One region of the Faecalibacterium sp. 7 genome, then DNA from elsewhere that is predicted to be linked to it. Evidence: predicted binding sites of a transcription regulator. Region 1 holds the regulator's gene; the other holds the start of a gene.
The links. Region 1 encodes HrcA, which represses chaperone genes, less so after heat shock. Its sites were predicted from a motif close to TGTTAGCACTCNNNNNNNNNGAGTGCTAACA; they were not measured.
Positions count from the first base shown of each region.

Region 2: a site for HrcA is predicted at 2,737-2,767, ahead of htpG (molecular chaperone HtpG). Genes of this name have one in related genera too.

Region 1 is NZ_CP186911.1:648,133-651,946, forward strand. Features, by position in the region: gene ACKXF7_RS03325 (nucleotide exchange factor GrpE) at 44-673, opposite strand; gene ACKXF7_RS03330 (hypothetical protein) at 670-873, opposite strand; gene ACKXF7_RS03335 (heat-inducible transcriptional repressor HrcA) at 866-1,741, opposite strand; partial or broken gene ACKXF7_RS03340 (stage V sporulation T C-terminal domain-containing protein) at 2,244-2,784, opposite strand; gene ACKXF7_RS03345 (aminoacetone oxidase family FAD-binding enzyme) at 2,986-3,814, shown strand, end outside.
Region 2 is NZ_CP186911.1:2,125,804-2,129,617, reverse strand. Features, by position in the region: gene ACKXF7_RS10740 (GNAT family N-acetyltransferase) at 33-551, shown strand; gene ACKXF7_RS10735 (HD domain-containing protein) at 625-1,155, opposite strand; gene ACKXF7_RS10730 (hypothetical protein) at 1,191-1,631, opposite strand; gene ACKXF7_RS10725 (alpha/beta hydrolase) at 1,740-2,363, opposite strand; gene htpG (molecular chaperone HtpG) at 2,833-3,814, shown strand, end outside.

The DNA of each region.
Region 1 (3,814 bases):
TAAGCGGATGTTATATTCAAAACCCCTGCGGGTTTCTGCATTGTTACTCGGCCACCACAACGGTCGCATGGCGGACGATCTTATCGCCCAGCCTGTAACCCTTCTGGTAGACCGTGATGACGGTGCCGCTCTCCTGTCCGTCCGGGGCGGGGATCTGCTGCACCGCGTTCATGAAGTTGGGGTCAAAGGGCTTGCCCAGCGCTTCGATCTCCTCCACATGGAGGACGTCCAGCGCCTTGGCGGCTTTGTCCAGCGTCATGGTCACACCCTTTTTGTAGTTCTCGTCGGTGGTGGGGGCGTTGGCCGCCATCTCCAGCGTGTCCAGAATGGGGATGATCTGGTTCACCGCAAAGGAAATGCCATCGTTGAACTTCTGGTCGGCTTCGCGGGTGGAGCGCTTGCGGTAGTTCTCGTACTCGGCAGCCATGCGCAGCAGCTGGTCTTTGGCCTGTGCAGCATTGGCTTCGGCCGCGTCCAGCTTTGCCTTTACGGCTTCCAGCTCGCGGGCCTTCTTGTTGAACCAGCCGCCATCCTTCTTCTTATCATCCTTCGGGTCGGCAGCTTCAGCAGCAGGTTCCTGTTCGGGTGCTGCCTGCTGGGCCTTTTCCTCGGGAGCCGTTTCGGGCTGCTCCGCTTCCTGAGCCGGAGCCGTCTTTTTTGCTTCTTCGCTCATTCCAGATCCTCCTTATAGATCACAGTCCGCCGGGGTACGGCAGCCTGTGGGGTGTCTTTTCGTTTGCCGCTCATGCCCTCGCCCAGCTGGTCTGCAAAATAATGCAGCAGCGGCATCAGTTTCTGGAAGGGCATCCGGGTGGGGCCGATCAATGCAATGGAGCCCCACAGGCCTCCGCCCACCAGATACCGGTCACTCACGATGCACAGGCCCGGATCTGCGGTTCCAGTCCTCGCCCAGCAGCACGCTCTCGCTGCGGTCTGTCGGGGGAGCGATCAGGGCCGCTGCCTCTTCTTCGTCGTTCAGCAGGGTAAGGATGTCACCCACCTTGCCGTCCAGCTGAGGCCAGTCCAGCAGATACTGCTCACCGCCCAGAAATACGTGGGGCTTGACGGAATCCTGCAGGATGGCCGCCGCCGCGCTGATGACAGGCACCAGCTCCGGGTCGATCTGGCTGCACAGCTCTGCCAGCAGCCGGGGCGAAAGATCCACCGGCGCCACAAAGGTGAGGTTGCGGTTCAGCAATGCGGCAAGAGCCGCTGCATTCTCGCGGGAGAGGCCGGTGCGTACCCGCGCCACACGGGTGCGGACGTAACCGGCAGTTGTTACAGCCAGCACAGCGGCTGCGCTGCGGCCCACCTGAACAACTTCATAGTGGGCAATGCACAGATCCTCTGCACACGGGGTGCTGATGGCGGCGGTGCAGCCGCTGATGGCGGCCAGCGCCCGGGCTGCACCCTGCGCCAGCTTTTCCGGCTCGTGGTCGAGGCTTGCGAACACCGCATCCACACGGGCGCGGCTCACGCGGTCCAGCGGCTGATCGTCGGTCAGCAGATTATCAAGGTAGTAGCGGTAGCCCTTGGCACTGGGCACACGGCCCGCGCTGGTGTGGGGCTGCTCCAGCAGGCCCAGCTTTGTCAGCGCCGCCATTTCATTGCGGAGCGTTGCGCTGGAAACTGCCATGTCAAAGTAGTTTGCCAGCACGCTGCTGCCAACGGGCTCGCCTTCGAGACCATACAGCGCCACGATCGCCTGCAAGACTCGCTGCTTGCGTGCATCCATCGTCATAGCGCCTGCCTCCTTTTTGCGTTTGCTTTGTTTGTTTAGCACTCCTTGTTCCTGAGTGCTAAGACCATTATAGCCAATTTTCCGGTGCTGTCAAGCCCCTTGGAAAAATGTTATCAAAGATTCATAATTCTGTCATAAAAAGAGGTGTGGCCTCGGCAGTACGTCAGGCTTTCCGGTTTGCCAAAGCGTCTGAGGGGGCAAGCCCGCTTCCCGCTGCGCCGCGCTTTCGCAGAAAGCAGCGCCGCAAATGCCGTTTGCCGTCACGACCCCCCACCCGTGAAAACGCAATGCCGAGCGGTCCGCAGACCGCCCGGCATTGCTCTATTATAAATAATTTTTCCGCTGAATATGCAACGGCGACGACTGCGGCCTGCGGCCGAAGCAGGGAGGAGCTGTTGGGGCCGTGGCCAGCAGGATGCAAGGCCCGCTCAAGGGCCGTAGCAGCCGCTGGGTGCCACAACTCGTCCAAAGCAGCGCGGCGCGCATTCAAAATCGTCCCGCCTTACTCCTCCATCTGTCTGGCCAGAAACGCTGCCGCCACATTCACCGCCTTGAGCTGGGCGGCATCCGGCACAGCGGTGCGGTCTTCGGTCAGCAGACCCACCACGCCGATCACATCGCCCGACGCAATGATGGGTGCGGCGCACAGCACCACCCGGGGCGAGCCCTCGCAGGGCAGGATGCATTTTTCCGCAACGCCCTCGCACTGGTACAGCCTGCGGCCATCCATCAGCTTTTCCAGCGGCTGGCTGATGCTGCGGTCGGCCAGCTCCCGCCGGCCGCTCCCGCTCACCGTGAGGATGCGGTCCCGGTCTGCCACAAAGGTGGTAAGCGCAAAGCTTTTGCTCAGCACCTCGGTGTATTGGGCCGCCACTGCGTTCATTTCGCCAATGGGGGAATACTTTTTAAAGATCACCTCGCCGTCGCCTGTCGTGAAGATCTCCAGCGGGTCGCCGCGGCGGATGCGCTGGGTGCGGCGGACCTTTGGGGATCACCACCCGTCCCAGCTCGTCGATGCGGCGCACGATACCTGTTGCTTTCATTGTTGGCTCCTCCGTTTCCTTGAAAATGCCTGCACCTCTAGTATCTGTCAGCCCGGGCAATTTATACCTACGGAAAGCTGCCCCTTCGTTGCGTTTCCGGCAGGGTTCTGCTACAATGATACAAAAAGCCGTTTTCATAAGCACAGCACCCCGCTTATGAGGACAGCTTCTGAAATTCTGCTGAGAAAGGCAGGTGTCAGGATGCCGAACATCCTCATTCTGGGCGGCGGTGCCGCCGGGCTGGCCGCCGGGCTGGCCGCCGCACAAAGTGCACCCCGCGCACAGGTGGTCGTGCTGGAACGTAACCCAAGGCCTGGCAAAAAGCTGCTGGCCACCGGCAACGGCCGCTGCAATCTGGACAACACCGGCATCGCGCCGGAGCGGTATTTAACAGCCGACCCGGCGGCGCTGCTCCCGCTGCTGGACGCTGTGAATGCAGCCGACCCGCTGGGCTGGTTCCGCGCTCTGGGGCTCTATACCCGCACCGACGAAGCGGGGCGCATCTATCCCTATTCCAATCAGGCAGCGGACGTGCTGGCCCTGCTGGAGCACCACCTTGCGCAGCACCATGTGCAGCTGCGCACCGGCTGCACCGTGCGCACCCTGAGCCAGAGCCGCAGCGGCTACGCTGTGCAGTTCGAGACAGCAGAGGGCAGCACCGAGACCCTGCGCGCCGATGCCGTCATCTGCGCCATGGGCGGTGCTGCCGGGCCGCAGTTCGGCACCGACGGCTTCGGCACCCGGTTCGCCGCCCAGTGCGGCGGCAGAACGGAGCCGCTGTATCCCAGTCTGACCGCTCTGCAGTGCGCAAAGCCCAACAAGACTCTGGCCGGCATCCGCGCCAAGGCCGCGGCCTCCCTGTTGGACGGAAGCCGTGTGCTGGCCACAGAGACCGGCGAGGTGCAGTTCACCGACTATGGCCTTTCCGGCATCTGCATCATGCAGCTGTCCGGCCTGCTGGCACCGGGCCGCAGTCCAAAGGCTCCTGCGGTGGAGCTGGATCTTTTCCGGCACTGGACGAAGCAGAGCT
Region 2 (3,814 bases), 1.5 Mb from region 1:
CAGGCTTCTGCCTGTCCGCTGGGAAATTGCATATGAGCAAGATCACGATCCGGCCCATGGAGCCGGAAGACTGGGACGCCGTTTCCAGAATCTATTTAGAGGGCATCGCCACAGAACATGCCACCTTTCAGACTACCTGCCCCCCGTACGCTGCGTGGGATGCCTCCCACACAAAGGACTGTCGGCTGGTGCTGCTGGTGAACGATGTCATTGCCGGGTGGACCGCACTGCACCGGGTAGACCCGCGCTGGTGCTACCGCGGCGTAGCTGAGGTGAGCATCTATGTGGGGGAGCAGTTCCGCGGCCATGGGCTGGGCTGTCATCTGCTGGCCGAGCTGTGCCGTCAGGCCGAAGAAGCCGGCTACTGGACCCTGCAGTCCACCGTGCTGCAGGACAATGCTGCCAGCCGTGCCCTGCACACCAAGTGTGGCTTCCGTCTGGTAGGCCGCCGCGAGCGCATTGCGCGGGACTGTCATGGCCGCTGGCTGGACACCTTCCTCATGGAGCGTCGTGCCGCTGCGGATGAGCCGGAGGGCTACAAAAAGCTGTGAGATGCAAAAAAGGACTCTGCACCTTGACGATGCAGAGTCCTTTTTTGTTTCGCTTATTTACCAGCAGGCAGGCTTACCACTCTTCGCCATCGACTTCCACGCTGCCGTCTACCACAGCACCGGCGTGGGAGCGCTGGAACATGCTCTCCACCACAGCGCAGTACTTATCTGCCAGGCAGACGATGATGGCCTCACGGCAGGTGGGTACATGACGGAAGGTCAGCGGCCACATGTGGCTGGAAATGATGCTCTGTTCCTTTTTGGTGATGCCGAACACACGCTCTGCATTGATGCAGGCACAGCCTGGGTGCGAGAAGCCGTGCATCTCAAACAACCGGCGCAGGCCGTGGAAGGTGCCCTTGTTATGCCAGTCATACAGATAAAAATCATGCAGCAGGGCACCCACCGCCAGCGAGGTCTCATCGGCGTGCAGATGCAGACGGCGGTTGAGCCAGAAGCTCACCAGCGCCACATTCTTGCAATGCTGGTAGGTGGTGACAGAACCGTGCTGGATATACTCCCGCATCCGCTGTACATCCGGGTGATGATCGTATTTTTCTACGATGGCATAAAGCTGTTCGCGCTCGATCTCAGAAAGCTGCATGCTGCAAAATTTCCTTTCGCTTTAAGGTGATGTTTTCAGGAACGAAGCTGGACCGGATTGGAATTGCCGAAGTTTTCTGCGCTGGAAGGATTCTCCCGCTTGAGGGAAAGATCTACCAGATACTGCTTGCCGTCGCCCAGTTCTTCCAGCTGGGCCAGCTTTGCGTTTGCAGCCGCTTCGTCCGGATACCACTGGATCAGGAAGAAGTTCTCTTCCTCCACCCCGTAGTACAGCCACTGGCCGTCGGCACGCAGCCAATCGTCCAGATGATCCACCTCTTCGCCGTCCGGCAGGCCAAGGCCTTCTTCGGCATAAAGGTTTTCCGGTTCCACCTGCAGCATTTCGATCACCTGAATGGAGCTTTGCAGGTATTCGTCCTGCGAGACTGTCTTGTCCGAAAGCTCCCACCCGGTAAGAAATGCCTGCATGAGCAGGTCGCGCACAGAAATACGCGGCAGGGTCGGGTCCATAACCATAGGTATTCCTCCTTAAGTTTGTCCCTGCTGACCAGTATACGTCAAAGGTTTATGCAAGTCAACAGTTTAATTGTAAATTTTTTGTAGGTTCGTTCAAATATGTCAGACTTATCCAACCGACCAGTCAAAAGTGTCTCCCAGCCATTCCACTGCCAGTTCCACCCAGTGATGCCGGTGGCGGCTGGGCTGATCCACCTCTGCGGTGCTGATGCTGGTGCCGTGCACCCCCTTTTCAAACAGATGCGCCTCGCAGGGCACACCTGCCCTGTGCAGGGCGCTCACCAGCATCAGTGTGTTTTCCACCGGAACGGTGGCGTCCTCCATGGTGGCCCACACGAACACCGGCGGCGTCTGCGGCGTGATCTTATCCTCCAGACCGAATGCCTGCTGTGCCGCCGGGTCGGTGCTGCCCGCCAGCTGCACAAAGCTGCCGCGGTGGGCATACTGTCCTGCGGTGATCACCGGATAGCCCAGGATCACCGCATCGGGCCGGGGCTGGGCGCGCTCCCCGGGAATGTCCAGCACAGCACCGGAAAGTGCCAGATGGCCGCCCGCCGAAAAGCCGCACACTGCGATTGTTTTCCGGCAGGATATGCCACCCGGCCGCGTGCTGCCGCACAAGGCCGATGGCCTGTGCCAGCTGGCGCAGCGGCAGACCGTCCTTCGCCTGTTCGCAGATGGCGTAGTCCAGCACAGCGGCATGATATCCCGCTGCTGCAAACTGCAGTGCAACCGGGTCGCCCTCCCGGGCGCTGACGTGGGTATAGCCGCCGCCGGGCACCACCAGCACCAAAGGCCGGTCGATGGCCTTCGGCATCCGTTCGCAGGAATCCCGCAGATAAACAGTCAGCGTTCCGCCGCCTTCCAGTTCCAGCTGCTTCAGCTGCATGATACTCCCCCTTCGGAAATGATCTTCGGGGTTCATTATAGCACAAAACGTTTTCATTTGAAATACGATTTAAACCCGTCTTTGTGTGCACCACGGTCATCTATAATGGCAGTTCCGTTTTAATTGGCAGGCACAAAAGGTCTGCACAGACCGCAGGCCGCTTCCGATTTTTAAACTTTTTATGAAAGCCCTTGATTTTTGCCGGGAAGCGGTGTATATTAGCACTCGAAAGTTATGAGTGCTAAGCATTCCGAGGTATTCCAGCTTCCCGAGTGCCCGGCACTGAATACAGATAAAAAGAGGTCTTGCATTATGGCTAAGAAAGAATTTCAGGCTGAAAGCAAAAAACTGATGGATATGATGATCAACTCCATCTACACCAATAAGGAGATCTTCCTGCGGGAGCTGATCTCCAACGCATCGGATGCCATTGATAAGCTCTACTATAAGAGTCTGACCGATCCCTCCGTGGGCATGAACAAGGGTGATTTCCGCATCCTCATCACCCGCGACAAGGATAACCGCATCCTGACCATCGAGGATAACGGCATCGGCATGACCAAAGAGGAACTGGAACAGAATCTGGGCACCATCGCCCACTCCGGTTCTCTGGACTTCAAGAAAGACAACAAGGACGAGAACATCGACATCATCGGTCAGTTCGGCGTGGGCTTCTACTCCTCCTTCATGGTTGCCGACAAGGTCACGGTCATTTCCAAGGCCTATGACTCGGATGAAGCATGGCAGTGGGAGTCCTCCGGCGTGGACGGCTACGAAATGACCCCCGCCCAGAAGGACACCGCCGGCACCCAGATCATCCTGCACATCAAGCCGGACACCGAGACCGACCACTACGATAATTTCCTGGATGAATACGGCATTGTTGCCATCGTCAAGAAGTACAGCGACTATGTGCGCTACCCCATCCAGATGGAGCGCCAGCACGAGCGCCAGAAGCCGGAACCGGACCCCAAGCCCGAGGATTACAAGCCCGAGTGGGAGAGCTACACCGAGCTGGAGACCCTGAACAGCATGGTGCCCATCTGGAAAAAGCAGAAGAGCGAAGTGACCGACGAAGAGTACGCCAGCTTCTATAAAGAGAAGTTCAACGATTATACCGACCCCGCCCGTGTCATCGTCAGCCGCACCGAGGGCACCGCGAACTACAACGCCCTGCTGTTCGTACCCAGCCACCGCCCCTACGATTTCTACACCAAGGATTACGAGAAGGGTCTTGCTCTGTACGCATCCGGCGTGCTCATCATGGAGAAGTGCGCCGACCTGCTGCCCGATT